Regions from separate parts of the Erwinia sp. SLM-02 genome, predicted to be linked through region 3. Evidence: riboswitches for the same ligand, from Rfam matches in the RefSeq annotation. Region 3 holds a riboswitch; each other region holds the start of a gene.
The links. Region 3 has a riboswitch for thiamine pyrophosphate ahead of thiB (thiamine ABC transporter substrate binding subunit). Riboswitches for the same ligand answer to the same signal wherever they lie in the genome.
Positions count from the first base shown of each region.

Region 1 (5,089 bases), on a different contig from region 3:
GCCTGCAGGCGGCAGCAGCGGTAAGGCATCGTAGCGATACCAGCCCGCATCCAGCAGCTCTTTGGGGTCGATGTTAATTTCCCCCGAATCATAGTCGGCCATAAAGGCCATCATCAGCGACTGCGGGAACGGCCACGGCTGTGAGGAAACGTAACGCAGGTTTTTCACCTTAATAGACGCTTCTTCCATGACTTCACGCGCAACGGTCTGCTCAAGGGTTTCACCGACTTCAGCAAAACCAGCCAGCACGGTATAGATACCGTTACGGTGGCGGGTGTGCTGCGCCAGCAAAATCTCATCCCCGCGGCGGATGGCGACAATGATACAGGGAGCGATTTGCGGATAGTAGCGCTGGCGGCAGTGGCTGCACAGGCATGCCCATTCGGTTTTACTGTGATGCATCTCATGCCCACAGTAACCACACCAGCGATGTGAGCGGTAAAACTCCGCCAGCTGGATACCCCGACCGACCAGCTGAAACAACCCGGTTTCCTGACCAAGCAGCTGGCGCAGCGATCCGATTTCCTGTGCCCGGCTTTGACAGATCAACCAGACCGTTTCCCCCTGCCATTCACCGATGGGCGATCCTTTTGATCCCGTCAGTCCGAGCGATTCGGCAGATCCTCGCGGAATTTCGCCTTTTGGTAACCAAATTTTATGTTCGTGGCTGACAACCCACCAGCCAGTGTCTACGCTTGATATTTGACGTTCCATAACTTGCTTATCATCCTCAGCTCAAAGACTGGTTTGAGGTCAGGCATTAAAAATAATACTCACGGAGATGAACATGCTTAACCAGTTAGAAAATCTGGCCGCACGCGTTGGCGGCTGCAGTGAACTGGTCGATTTCTGTTTGCTCTCCCGCAAGCAGCTGCTGATTGCCTATTACCAAATGGCCGGTTTAAAGCCTAACAAGGAATCGCAGGCGGCGCTCGATGAAAATGCGCTGGATAATTTCTGTCAGAGCCTGGTGGATTATCTCTCAACCGGTCACTTCACCGCCTATGAACGTTTTATCAAAGAGCTTGAAGGCACCCAACAGCTGGCGCAGGCGGCGTTGATTTATCCCTCTTTACGCGCCAATACCGACCACATTATGCATATTTACGATACGTATCTGGAAAAGGCTATTGAAACGGATAACTCCGTCGATTTCCAGAGAACGCTTTCGCTGGTTGGCGAGGTACTGGCTGAACGCTTTGTGCTGGAAGATAAATTCATCAAGCTGGCTTTAGAAAAAGTGGCTGAAAATCAGAGGACTGAAGATGAGGCGCCCCTTGCCCCTTCCGCCTGATGCGTTATCAGATTGTGAATTGCTTGTAGTTTCCAAATAGCCCCTTTATGCTGAAGGGGCTATTTAGTTTGAGCAAAAAACATTTTGCTTTGACTGAAAACTGATTTTCTGGCGTTCAGGCCAGAATATCGGGCAGCATTTCTTGTCGGAGTGCCCCACGGGGCTGAGACCGTTAATTCGGGATCCGCGGAACCTGTTCAGGTTAACACCTGCGAAGGGAACAAGAGTAAAATCGTCTGTGATGATGCGAAATAAAATGTTTCACATCGTTCAAATTACTCCCGCCTCCAGGCAAGCAACTTTCCCTAATAATTCAGGAATTTGCTATGTCTACCGTTGAAAAACTTCTCGTTGAGAAAAAAACAAACCGCCGCGAACAGCGCGCTGAAGCTCAGCAGTTTATTGATTCCCTGCAGGGTACGGCATTCCCCAATTCAAAACGTATTTATCTGACCGGATCCCGGGACGATATCCGCGTTCCGATGCGTGAAATTCAGCTCAGTCCCACCGTCGTTGGGGGCAGTAAAGATGACCCAACGCTGGAAGAGAATGAACCGGTCCCGGTGTATGACACGGCTGGCCCCTACGGCGATCCGGCCGCCACTATCGACGTGCATCGCGGCATTGAAAAACTGCGCAGCGCCTGGATTAATCAGCGCGCCGATACGGAAGAAATGACCGAACTCAGCTCGGTCTATACCCAGCAGCGACTGGCCGATGAAGGACTGGATCATCTGCGCTTCGACAATCTCCCGCGCCCGCGCCGCGCACTGGCTGGCCGCTGTGTCACCCAGATGCATTACGCACGCCTTGGCGTGATCACCCCGGAAATGGAATATATCGCCATCCGCGAGAATATGGGCCGCGAACGCATCCGGGGTGAAATCCTGCTGCAACAGCATCCGGGCAACGGTTTTGGTGCCAGCCTGCCGGAAAATATCAGCGCGGAGTTTGTGCGCCAGGAAGTCGCCGCCGGGCGGGCGATCATTCCGGCTAATATTAACCATCCGGAATCCGAACCGATGATCATTGGGCGTAACTTCCTGGTGAAAATCAACGCCAATATCGGCAACTCCGCTGTCAGTTCTTCGATTGAGGAGGAGGTTGAAAAGCTGGTGTGGTCAGCACGCTGGGGCGCGGATACGGTGATGGATCTTTCCACCGGTCGCTATATCCATGAAACACGCGAATGGATCCTGCGCAACAGCCCGGTCCCGATCGGCACCGTACCGATCTACCAGGCGCTGGAGAAGGTCAACGGGGTGGCGGAAGATCTTAACTGGGAAATTTTCCGCGATACGCTACTGGAGCAGGCCGAACAGGGCGTTGACTATTTCACCATTCACGCCGGTGTGCTGTTGCGGTACGTGCCAATGACGGCAAAACGATTGACCGGGATTGTTTCACGTGGGGGATCGATCATGGCCAAATGGTGCCTGTCGCACCATAAAGAGAGCTTCCTCTACCTGCATTTCCGGGAAATCTGTGAAATTTGCGCCGCCTATGACGTATCCCTCTCACTGGGTGACGGCCTGCGCCCGGGATCGATTCAGGATGCCAATGACGAAGCACAGTTTTCCGAGCTGCATACGCTGGGAGAACTGACCAAAATTGCCTGGGAGTACGATGTGCAGGTGATGATTGAGGGGCCGGGCCACGTACCAATGCAGATGATCCGCCGTAATATGACCGAGCAGCTGGAGCACTGCCATGAAGCACCGTTTTATACGCTCGGCCCGCTGACCACCGATATCGCGCCAGGCTACGACCACTTTACGTCGGGAATTGGGGCCGCAATGATCGGCTGGTTTGGCTGCGCGATGCTGTGCTATGTAACGCCGAAAGAGCACCTTGGCTTACCCAACAAAGAAGATGTTAAACAGGGTCTGATTACCTATAAAATTGCTGCGCACGCTGCCGATCTCGCCAAAGGCCATCCGGGTGCGCAGATCCGTGATAATGCGATGTCGAAGGCGCGCTTCGAGTTTCGCTGGGAAGATCAGTTCAACCTTGCCCTCGATCCGCATACAGCCCGCGCCTATCATGATGAAACCCTGCCGCAGGAATCCGGTAAGGTGGCGCACTTCTGCTCAATGTGCGGCCCAAAGTTCTGTTCGATGAAGATCACCCAGGAAGTACGCGAATACGCCGCGCGCCAGCAAGCTCAGGCCGTGCCGATTGAGATCGGTATGGCGCAGATGTCTGATGAATTCCGCACTCGCGGCGGTGAACTGTATCACCGTGCCGATGCGCTTAAAACCGAGGAAAATGTATGAGTCGTGGTCCTTTTCCCGCAACCGATGCCCGGCTTGGGCTTTATCCGGTGGTGGAAACCGTAGAATGGATTGCCCGCCTGCTGGATTTTGGTGTGCGCACTATTCAGCTACGCATTAAAGATCGTCAGGATGAGGAAGTAGAGCAGCAGATCGCGGAGGCGATTGCCCTCGGTAAACGTTACCAGGCGAGGCTGTTTATTAACGACTACTGGCGTCTGGCGATCAAACATCAGGCCTATGGCGTTCACCTGGGGCAGGAAGATCTGGATATCGCCGACCTTGATGCGATTCACGCTGCCGGGCTGCGGCTGGGACTGTCTACTCACGATGATGCCGAGCTGGATCGCGCACTGGCCGTTCAGCCTTCGTACATCGCACTGGGCCATGTCTTCCCTACGCAGACCAAAGATATGCCATCTGCGCCGCAGGGGCTGGTCGAACTGACCCGTCACATTCAGCGTTTGCAGGGTGTCTCAACCGTGGCGATTGGGGGTATCAGCATCGATCGCGTCCCGGCAGTGCTGGCAACCGGCGTCGGCAGCGTGGCGGTGGTCAGTGCTATCACCAAAGCGGACGACTGGCAGGCGGCAACCCGCCGGCTGCTGGATCTGATTGAATCTCCGCAAGGCGCTGCACAATAAAATGTAAGGTGTCGCAACGGCGATAAGCAGTCATGAAGCCACGCCGCAGGCCCAGTCTCTGCGGCTTTCCCCCCCGGCGGATGCTGCTATATTCACTGCGCAGGCGGCAGTTCCGCCGTCAGCCAGGGTCAGCGCTGTTCCTTCTCGCTGGCCCTGCCTTCTTCCTGAACGTCTTCGACCATCGTCCGTTCACATACCGGCGAACAGTATTGCATCGCCCTCTCGACGGCAGCACCCAGGATAGCCAGTGCCCGTTCGGTTTTGTCCGTGCAGGTCTGGGCATAGCTCAGCCGCAGACAGTTGCGGTACTTGCCCGAGGCGGAAAACAGCGAACCGACGGCAATCTGGATTTTGGACTCACGCAGTTCAGCATTGAGCCGGTGTGAATCAAACGCTTCCGGTAGTTCAACCCAGATCAGAAAGCCCCCCTGAGGACGAGTGACGCAAATACCGCAGGGAAAATGCTGGCGTACCAGGCGGGTGAAAATCTCCTGATTTCGCTGATAGGTGATACGCATACGCCGCAGGTGTGGCTGGTAGTAACCCTGGCGAATAAAGCTGGCAACCGCCATCTGCGTCAGCGTTGTTGTCGACCCGGTGACGATGTACTTCATATGCAGCACGCGGTCGAAATAGCGTCCCGGTACCACCCAGCCCACCCGCAGTCCCGGAGCCAGAATTTTTGAGAATGAACTACAGAGCAAAACGCGGCCATCGGTATCCAGCGACTTGATGGTAATCGGCCGCGGATAGTCAAAAGCCAGCTCGCCGTACACATCATCCTCAATAATTGCCGCATCAAAACGCTGTGCCAGCGTCAGCAGGGCGCGCTTGCGGTGCTCCGGCATAATAAATCCCAGCGGGTTATTACAGTTTGG
Region 1 is NZ_JAQISN010000008.1:14,910-19,998, reverse strand. It holds gene nudC (NAD(+) diphosphatase) at 1-714, opposite strand, end outside; gene rsd (sigma D regulator) at 788-1,294, shown strand; TPP riboswitch at 1,431-1,531, shown strand; gene thiC (phosphomethylpyrimidine synthase ThiC) at 1,621-3,570, shown strand; gene thiE (thiamine phosphate synthase) at 3,567-4,211, shown strand; gene PGH32_RS24145 (aminotransferase-like domain-containing protein) at 4,340-5,089, opposite strand, start outside.
Region 1: linked by a shared signal. The riboswitch ahead of thiC (phosphomethylpyrimidine synthase ThiC) and the one ahead of thiB (thiamine ABC transporter substrate binding subunit) in region 3 are both predicted to bind thiamine pyrophosphate.

Region 2 (5,089 bases), on a different contig from region 3:
AGTTCCAGCCGCACCGCAGCAAAATCGGGGTGGGCGCTGAGTATCGCGCGGTAGTGTTTTATCGCCCGATCGTACTGCCCCTCGCTGCGGGCCAGACCCGCGCGGGCAAAGTGAATCAGTATCTCGTCCGGCTGCGGGGACGCGGCGTAAACCGGTAAAATCGCGCGCACGATCGGCCACTGGCCTTCGTGGACGGCCTGGTCCAGCATCGCTCTGGCCAATTCAGGCTGAGCCGCAAGATCGCTGTTGTTGATGCGCTGCGTACGGCGGCTGTCGCCTGTGGTAGTCGGCTGCGCAAGCCGCTCCAAATGACTGGCGGCGGGAAGATACTGGGTTTCAGGTGGTGCGGCCAAAAGGGGGCTGACCGGGCACAATAATCCCAGCACAGCTAAAGCCCGGACTTTCATAGAAATTACCATCACAGGAAAACCGGCCAGGCGGGCTGGCCGGAAAGGGATTATTTTTTCGTCGCACCAAACGAGGTGTTCTTGGTGGCGTCGTTGAACTGCGCGATGCCACCCAGCTCTTCGGCTGCCGGACCGTTAAAGTGGCCGATAAAGGTGCCGTTCTCGCCGCCGGACTGGGCGTCACCGCTAAAGCCGCCGTTGCTGATTTTGCCCTGCATGGCGACCGCACTGCCGTAATCGGCACCGGCGGCGATGTTGCCGTTAATGGTTTTTGCCGCGAAATCGACGTTGAAGGTGGCGTCGCTGCGGGTGCTTTCGCGCATGCCGCTACCGGCATAGGTCGCCGTGCCCTGAGTCGGTACGTTGGCCGCCAGCGTGGCATCGCCGGTGTAGAACACGTCATGCGTGCCCTTTTCAAAATGCGTCCAGGTGCCGTAGGTGGTGTAGCTCATCGTGCCGCAGCACCAGGACGTGGCGGAAACCTGGGTGCCGTCGGTGCGGGTCAGCATCTGGGTGAATACGCCAGTCACGACGAGACCCGGTTGGCGCATGGTGTATTCACTGCCGTCCGGCGTGGTGTAGGTGTAGCCGGAAATTGTCCCGCCGGTGGCGTAGCTGGCTGCCGGTGAAGTGGGCAGCGTTGGGGTGGTGCCACCGTTATTCTCGCCGCCGCTGCCGTTGTCGGTTTCGCCCGGCGAGGTGGTGACCGGCGGTGCGCTGTCGTCGCCACCGCCACCGCCGCCTCCACCGCAGGCGGTGAGGGCAATAACAGAAAGTAACAAGGTCGTTTTAAAGTTGAACATTAATGAAAGCCCTTTGTTTGTAATAATCCATGTCTTTTTACGTCTTTTTGTATACATAAAGTTACACGGAAAAATTGGTCCTCCCATATAAATAATGCTTACCTGACAGCATTATGAGAATTATCCGAACCTGGCAACGCAATTAATTAAACAGGGAAGCGATAACTCACGAAAAGTGAAGGAGTTGATGAGGTTGAAGACAGAATCAAGGCAGGAATAATCTTATTCTCTGTTTAATAAAATAAACACATCCGTCACCAGAAATATATTATCCATAACCTTCCGGAATTAATTCCCCACCCTGTTTCATTCGCCAGCCGCAGAGAAACGTAACCTTGAGCCTCTTAAACCCGACAGTTTGTGACGAATTGTAATCACCTTGACACCCGGTCCACGCGCGCCCTAGACTGCGCCTTGTTCCAAGGGGTGCCCTGTCAGGGGGCTGAGATTCCACCGGTTTGATACGTTCAAACAGCGTGGTGACCCTCCGAACCTGATCCGGCTAATACCGGCGTAGGGATGCGGGACAATGGGTGCCCACACGCCCTTTTTCCATCTTTGTGCTTTGCAGCGGACAGATCTCGCTCTCCATGCGTTACCGGGGAGCCGTTGCACAATACCAGGATGGAAACGGACATGACCGAAGCGGCAATCATTTCAGCCTTACTGACCTTTCTGCAGCGCGACGATACCACCGACGCCGACTTCAACCGGCTGGCGCTGGATATCTTCAGCTATCAGTTTGAACACAATCTTTCCTATCGTCGCTTTGCCATCCAGCGAGGGCGCACCCCGCTGACGGTAAAAAGCTGGCAGAAAATCCCCGCCGTGCCGATCACCGCCTTCAAGGATCTGACGCTCAGCTGTCGCCCGGTGGAAGAAATCTCCACGGTGTTTATGACCAGCGGCACCACCGGCAGCGTGCGGGGCCGCAGCTACCATCCCACGCTGGAGGTGTGGAAACAGTCAATGCGCCTGAACTTCCGCCGCCGCTTTATGGCCGGAACGGAACGCATCCGCATGGGGATCCTGTTTCCGGATAACCGCGCGCTGCCCAACTCTTCGCTGGCGCACTATCTAACCCTGGCGGTGGCGGAATTTGGTACCGCGGACAGCGAGGTGCTGGTCAGCGCCGACAGCGGGCTGGAACTGCCGCGCCTGTTCGCCGCGCTGGAACATGCGGAAAGCACCGGCGAACCCTATGCGCTGCTGGGGGCCAGCTACAGCTTTGTCCACCTGCTGGATGAGATGCAGCGCCAGCAGCGCCGCTTCCGCCTGCCCGCAGGCAGCCGAATTCTGGATACCGGCGGGTTTAAAGGCCAGTCGCGGGAAATTCAGCCGGACGAATTCTATGATGCGCTGACGGACATGCTTGGCGTACCGCGCAGCCGCTGCATCAATATGTACGGCATGACCGAGCTGAGCAGCCAGTTCTACGACGACGGTAACGCCGTCTGCCCGCCGGTGAAATCCGGCCCGCACTGGATCCGTTCCCGCGTGGTTAATCCGCTGACCGGAGAGGATGTCCCGGAGGGGGAGATTGGCGTACTGGTGCATCACGATCTGGCGCATTTTAACTGCGCGGCCGCCATCCTGACCGAAGATGCGGGCGTGAGGGTGGCAGGCGGTTTCCGGCTGCTGGGCAGGGTGGCCGGGACGGATGCCCGGGGCTGTTCGCTGGCGATGGAGGATTTTCTCCGCGCGGCGCAGGTGACGCCGTGAGGGAGGTCGCCGGTTATCTGCCGGGCCTGGACGCCAGCGAGGTGCAGTGGCGCAGCCTGCACTTCAGCCGCGAGGGCGAACGCCTGGAAGTCTGCGTACCGGAGCTGACCGAAGCGCAGATTGAGGCGCTGTCCACGCACATCCGCCGCCATGCCCGCGACTACCTCAGCACGCTCAGCGTGGTGCAGATCGTGAGCATCATCGACCGGGCGGTGGCGAAGCTGCTGGACCGCAGCCATCCGCTGCGTATCCGTGCCGAACGGCTGCTGCCGGTGGTCACCGGCTATGACACGGAGACGATCCGCCTCGGACTGACCGGCTACCTGAAAACCTTTCGCCAGCCGCAGCTGAAGCGGTTTCTGGCCGAGGATTTTGCCGCTCCGCAAATGCTCGACGATTTCCAGCCACGGCCGAAAGGCGGCTTTGCCCGCGCGTACGGCCCGTCGCTGCTGCTGCATATCTGGGCCGGAAATGTTCCGGGCCTGCCGCTGTGGAGCCTGATCGGCGGCCTGCTGGTCAAGGCCGGAACCCTCGGCAAGCTGCCGGGCAGCGAGCCGCTGATGGCCGGCTGGTTCGCGCAGCTGCTGGCGGAAGTCGACCCGAAACTCGGCGACTGTCTGGCGGTGGTCTGGTGGAAGGGCGGCGAAACGGCCACCGAAAACGCCTGGCTGCGGCAGGCGGATACCGTGCTCGCCTACGGCAGTAACCCGACCCTGGCGGCCATCCGGCAGCGGCTGCCGGTCACCACGCGATTCTTGCCCCACGGCCACAAAATCAGCTTCGGGCTGGTTTCACGCTCGGCGCTGGACAGCCGTAAAGGCCCGGATCTGGCCCGCCGCGCGGCTTTTGACGTGATGCGCTACGACCAGGCAGGCTGCTATTCCCCGCAGATGCTGTTCGTGGAGCGCGGCGGCGTGCAGTCACCGGAGGAGTTTGCCGCCTGTGTTGCCCACGCGCTATCCGCCCTGGAACGCAAATACCCGCGAGGCGCGCTGACGCTGGCTGAACAGAACGCCGTTGCCACCTGGCGCAGTGCGGAGGAAATGCGCGCGCTGAGCGGTGACCGCACGCTGTTTGGCGATCCGGCCGACGGCTGGGCGGTCGTGTACACCCATCAGGCTGAACCGCTGTCGCCTTCTGCGTTCGCCCGCACGGTGAAAATCGTGCCGGTTGACTCGCTGGACGAGGTGACTGGCCTGATCGCCCCGCAGCGCCGATTTTTGCAGACCGCAGGCGTGGCAGCCTCGCCGGAAGAGCTGTTCGCTATTGCCGGGCGGCTGGGGCAGGCTGGCGTCACCCGCATCGCCGCGCTGGGTGCCATGACCTCGCCGGAGGCGGGCTGGCATCACGATGGCCGCTTCAGCCTGCTCGACCTGGTCACCCTTACCGAGATCGACGGGGCCGCCGACGCCGCCAGCGAGGAGTACGCCGCCTATGCCGACTGACGCTGACGCTGCGGCGTTTGTCGCGATTGACGAGGTGCGTTTTTCCCACGGCAGGGCGCAGCCGGTGGTGGATCGGGTCAGCTGGCACATCCCGCGCGGTGCCTTTCACTGCCTGGTTGGTCGCAGCGGCTGCGGCAAAACGACGCTGCTGAAACTGACGGCCGGACTGCTTTCGCCGGACGCAGGCCACATCCGGGTGAACGGGCGGGCGCTGCACGGCCCGGATCCGTCCACCGGCTTTGTTTTTCAGTCACCGACGCTGCTGGCGTGGCTGAGCGTGCTGGACAACGTGCTGCTGCCGCTGGCCCTTAAGCGTCAGCAGAAGCAGGGGGTTGAGAAAGCCAGAGATCTGCTGAACCTGCTGGGCATTGGCCACCTGGCGGAGCGCTTCCCGCACCAGCTGTCCGGCGGGCAGCAAAGCCGGGTTGCCATCGCCCGCGCGCTGATCGGTGACCCGCACCTGCTGCTGCTGGATGAGCCGTTTGCCGCCCTCGATGCCCTGACCCGCGAACAGCTGCAGGACGACCTGCTGGTGCTCTGCAACAGGCAGCAGATCGCCGCGCTGTTTGTCACCCACGATATTGCCGAAGCGGTGTATATGGCGGACCGCGTTGCGGTGATGGGCGAAGGGCGGGTGAACGACGTGCTGGACATCGACCTGCCCAGGCCGCGCGGCAGTGATATTCGCTACGGCCAGCCCTTTAACGCTCTG
Region 2 is NZ_JAQISN010000005.1:240,099-245,187, forward strand. It holds gene PGH32_RS22265 (porin family protein) at 1-353, opposite strand, end outside; gene PGH32_RS22270 (Slam-dependent surface lipoprotein) at 458-1,210, opposite strand; TPP riboswitch at 1,623-1,747, shown strand; gene PGH32_RS22275 (LuxE/PaaK family acyltransferase) at 1,847-2,932, shown strand; gene PGH32_RS22280 (acyl-CoA reductase) at 2,929-4,377, shown strand; gene PGH32_RS22285 (ABC transporter ATP-binding protein) at 4,367-5,089, shown strand, end outside.
Region 2: linked by a shared signal. The riboswitch ahead of PGH32_RS22275 (LuxE/PaaK family acyltransferase) and the one ahead of thiB (thiamine ABC transporter substrate binding subunit) in region 3 are both predicted to bind thiamine pyrophosphate.

Region 3 (5,089 bases):
GCGCCAGCAGAATGCCCTGCAGGCCATAGGGAGTAAAGGTGTAGTCAATGCCGACCAGCGCGCAGAGCTGAGCCAGCCAGCCGCTGCGGCCATACACGCTGAGGATGCCAAAGACGGCGACCAGCACCGGCAGCACCAGCGTCATCGCGCACAGGCGCAGCAGGCTGCTGCGCCCGGGGAAGCGGCGGCGATAGAGCGCACGAGCCAGCGGGATCGCAGGCAGCACCGACAGCAGGGCGGAGAGCAGCGCCTGCCAGAACGAAAAGCGCAGCACGTGCCAGAGATAGCTGTCTGACAGAATGCTGCGCCAGTCGCTCTGTGGCGCGTTAAACCACAGCGACAGGAAGGCCAGCAGGGCGACGCCGGCCAGCAGCAGAGCCGTCAGACCGCCCGGGATCAGCCAGCCGGGGATCAGCGGCTGACGGCGCGTTGCCATTTACCGATCCACTGGCTGCGCTGGCGGGCGACGTCCTGCGCGCTGTACTGCAGCGTCGTCGCCGGCACGGTGAGCGTATCAAAACCGGCAGGCAACGTGGTTTTGATGGCCGGATACATCCAGTTGCCGGTGGCAATGGTGTTCTGGAACGCCGGGGTCAGCAGGAACTGCATAAATTCCTGCGCCAGCTTCGGCTGTTTGCTGGCCTTAAGCTGCCCGGCCACTTCCACCTGCAGGTAGTGGCCTTCGCTGAAGCTGGCGGCGGCATACTGGTCTTTTTTCTCTTCAATCAGGTGGTAAGCAGGGGAGGTGGTGTAGCTCAGCACCATATCGCTTTCGCCCTTGAGGAACAGGCCGTAGGCTTCGCTCCAGCCTTTGGTCACGGTTACCGTTTTTTGCGCCAGCTTCTGCCACGCCGCCGGAGACTGTTCGCCGTACACCTTCTGCATCCACAGCAGCAGGCCCAGGCCCGGCGTGCTGGTGCGCGGATCTTCATAAATGACTTTCAGCGGACGGTCGCTCTCGACCAGTTCTTTCAGGCTTTTCGGCGGATTTTTCAGCCGGGTTTTGTCATAAACAAAGGCAAACCAGCCATAGTCAAACGGGACGAAGGTGCTGTTTTTCCAGCCGCCGGGTACGTTACTGCTGTCGGTATTCACCTGGCTGGCGGCGAACAGGCCGGTTTTTTCTGCCGCATCCAGCAGATTGTTGTCCAGCCCCAGCACCACGTCGGCCTGGCTGTTTTTGCCTTCCATCCGCAGGCGGTTCAGCAACGACACGCCATCCGCCAGCGCGACAAACTTCAGCTCGCAGTTGCACTGCGCTTCAAAGGCTTTTTTGACCGCCGGGCCGGGGCCCCAGTCGGCGGAGAACGAGTCGTAGGTATAAACGGTCAGCGTGTCTTTCGCGGCAGCGGCGGGCAGCGAGAACAGCACCAGCAGAGGTAAGATTTTTTTTAACACTTTGCGTTCCTTGAAATGAAGATGCGCAAAGGATCTGAGTAAACGGCACTCTCAAATCCCTACGCCGGTATGAGCCGGATCAGGTTCGACGGGTTTTCTCTCAGCGGTATCACTCTGCTGCTGCGCAGCAGGTCATCCGCACCCCGTTGAGAACGGCCTATTCTAGTGAGTTCACTCCACTAACGAAAGCTTTCATGACTCGTCCGGCGGCGCAAACCAGGCGGATTTGAAATCGAACCAGCCCAGCGTGTTCATTCTCACGCCGCGCATGCTGCGCTGGCCGTGCAGCTGCAGCCAGTGATGGAACAGCGGGTGCAGGTAATGATTGTCGATCAGCCGTTTGCTCCAGTCGGCCAGAGGCAGCTTCTGTTCCCGCCAGTGCCGGGCATCCTGATGCCAGTCGATGGGAACGCAGTGGTGCATCAACGGCATTTCGTACAGCAGTGAGAACAGCGAAAACTCCAGCGGCAGCGTAAAGTTGGCGCTGCCCAGCCAGATATCACTGTCGGCATTACCCTGATACCAGCTCTCATAGTCCAGTTCCTGCGTTATCAATTCCACGCCGTGGGCAGCCAGAATCGGCCCCAGCGCGTTGGCGATCCCCTGGTGTTCAATCTGATCGCTGTACCAGGTAATCGTCAGCGAATTCAGCCCCTCGGGCTTATCGGTAATCTCCATATCGTGGCGATGGTGCCAGCGCGGCAGCAGTCCCCAGGCCGGGAACCAGTAACGCTGATAGGCGATGCCGCTGTGGTTGAGCAGGGTAATCGGATTGAAGATTGAACTGAGCCAGCGGCGTACCGCTTCGTTACCGCCCAGCGCGGAACGCTGGTCAAACAGCAGGAAATAGCAGCCTTCTTCCAGCCGGCTCTCCTGGGGATGTTCATCGGTGTTGTCGCTTTGCAGCTTCACGCCCGAGTAAACCAGCTCATCGCTGATTTCAGGCAGCACCCAGATATTGACCTCGTCGATCAGTGCGCGATAGCCAAAATAGTCGTCGAAGGCGCTGATCCGCAGCTGGCTTTGCTGGTTGTGCTCGACGGCATACGGGCCGGTTCCCGACGGCTGACGGGCGAAATTGCGCATAAACGGCCACTCCTTTGGCAGGATCATTGCGCTGACGCTGGCCAGCAGCCAGGGGATCCAGCTGTCCGGATGCTTCAGGTGAATATCCAGCGTCCAGGGCGTTGTGGATTCAATGCGTTCGAAGTGACTGAACAGCGGCTGATCGTTTAAGCGCTGCAGACTGGCGATAACGTCTTCCATATCCAGCTCGCGCCCGTGGTGAAAACGGATCGCCGGGCGCAGGAAAAACCGCCAGTGCAGCGGAGTCAGCTGCTGCCAGTGGTGGGCGATATCGGGTTCGGCTTCCCCGTTTTCCTCATTTATTCGCGCCAGGCCGCTGAATATCTGGCGGGCGAGGTGGGTTTCCGATCGCCGCAGCGGCGTGCCCGGCAGCAAATTGAGCAGCGGCCGGTAGTAAAGAACCCGCAGGATATGTTTTCCCTGGCGGAAACTGCGCCCCAGATGGGACAGCAGCATCTGCCGCACGCGGTTTTTATCACCGACTAACTGCACCAGCTGGTCAATGCGGTCCTGCTCCAGCAGATCCTCCGCACGCTGCTGCTGCAGGGCCAGCCCGGTGTAGAGAAAACTGAGCCGTGACCGCTTGCCGCGTCCGGCTTCCGCCTGCCACTCCAGCCAGCCTGCCTCCTGCATTGCATTCAGCAGGTTGCGCATATGGCGGCGTGAGCAGCTGAGCCGCACCGCCAGATCGTTAAGGGTAGTTTCCTGCGGCTGGCCGTCGCAGTATTGCCAGAGCCGGATAAATTGCTGCTGCAAACGCGGTGAGGACATAAAAGAGGAACTCCGTAGTCAAAGCGGTCAGTTTTTCCTGCCGTATATTACGGCGATAATGGTCACAGATGGAAGAGCGGGAGGCACTCTGCGGAGTGGCGCTTGGCCATCTTTACGTGGCTGAGGTCACTGATTTCTGAGTATGGTGCTGTTCACCAGCCAGCGGGCAAAAATGTCGCTGGCTTTTTTCGTCGTTTCTCTTCTAAGCTTTTGCATTATTTCTCCCTATTTTATGCCAGTGAGGCATTGCTATGAAATCGCTGTTGGCGCGTCATCGTTTTAATCCGGTCTATCTGGCGTTTATGGCGATTACGTTCATGGTCGGCATTGCCGGTGCGCTGCAGGCACCGACGCTGAGCCTGTTCCTCAGCCGTGAGGTGGACGTGCGGCCATTTTGGGTGGGGCTGTTTTATACGGTGAACGCGGTGGCGGGGATTGTGGTCAGCCTGCTGCTGGCGAAGCGTTCCGATAATCGCGGCGATCGCCGCATGCTGATTCTGTTTTGCTGCCTGATTGCCGTGGCGAACGCCGTCCTGTTTGCATTTAATCGTCACTACCTGACGCTGATTACGCTGGGCGTGCTGCTTTCTGCGATAGCCAGCGTGGCGATGCCGCAGATTTTTGCTCTGGCGCGCGAGTATGCCGACAGTTCGGCGCGAGAGGCGGTGATGTTCAGCTCGGTGATGCGTGCGCAGATGTCACTGGCCTGGGTGATCGGGCCGCCGCTCTCCTTCTCGCTGGTACTGAACTTTGGTTTCACGCTGATGTTCAGCATCGCCGCGCTGCTGTTTGTGGTCTGCATCGCGATGATCTGGTTTACCCTGCCGTCGGTGCCCAGAGTGCTGCCGACCACGGCGGTGCCGGTGACGGAAGTTAGCGGCTTAAAGAACACCGATGTCCGGTTGCTGTTTATTGCTTCGGTGCTGATGTGGTCCTGCAACAGTATGTATGTCATTGATATGCCGCTGTATATTAGCAGTACGCTGGGCCTGCCGGACTCGCTGGCGGGTTTGCTGATGGGCACCGCCGCCGGGCTGGAAATTCCGGTGATGCTGCTGGCCGGGCGGTACGTCAGGCGCACCGGTAAGCGCAATATGATGCTGCTGGCGGTTGGCTGCGGCGCGCTGTTTTACCTTGGGCTGGTGCTGTTGCAGAATCGCGCGGCGCTGATGATTCTGCAGCTGTTTAACGCGGTATTTATCGGCATTATCGCCGGGATTGGGATGATCTGGTTCCAGGATTTGATGCCGGGGCGGCCGGGAGCGGCGACTACGCTGTTTACCAACAGTATTTCTACCGGGGTGATTCTGGCTGGGATATTCCAGGGGACCGTGGCGGAAAACTTCGGCCATCACGCGGTGTATATGCTGGCGCTGGCCCTGGTGCTGGTGTCGTTTGCGCTGTCGTGGCGAATTCGGGAAGCGCGGGCGGGATAGCAACGTTCGGTGCTTAGGCTTGTTTGGCTGTGAACTCGGTGCCCGGGCTGACCGTTACGGGCGGATCGCTGACATTCAGTGCCACGGCTGACCGTTACGGGCAGATCGCCGGGTCGCCGTGAATCCTCCCTGGAGGCCTGGCTGCCGCATCCCTGCGGCAGACCCCCGGCTAACCTGTCCCGTAATGGTCGGCCTTTCAGGCAGTGGTGTTGCTGCGGGAAACGTCGGTTTTGGCTAACGCTATATCCTTGCCAGTAGCTGATTGGTATTGGGGGAAAGGGGCTGAGAATACAGCGTACGGGTTCATTTTGCTGTGAACCCGATGCCCTGGCTGACCGTTACGGGCAGATCGCCGAGTCGCCGTAAATACGTCCCTGTAGGCTTGGCTGCCGCATCCT
Region 3 is NZ_JAQISN010000003.1:376,568-381,656, forward strand. It holds gene thiP (thiamine/thiamine pyrophosphate ABC transporter permease ThiP) at 1-436, opposite strand, end outside; gene thiB (thiamine ABC transporter substrate binding subunit) at 412-1,398, opposite strand; TPP riboswitch at 1,437-1,554, opposite strand; gene sgrR (HTH-type transcriptional regulator SgrR) at 1,591-3,255, opposite strand; gene PGH32_RS18600 (MFS transporter) at 3,507-4,691, shown strand.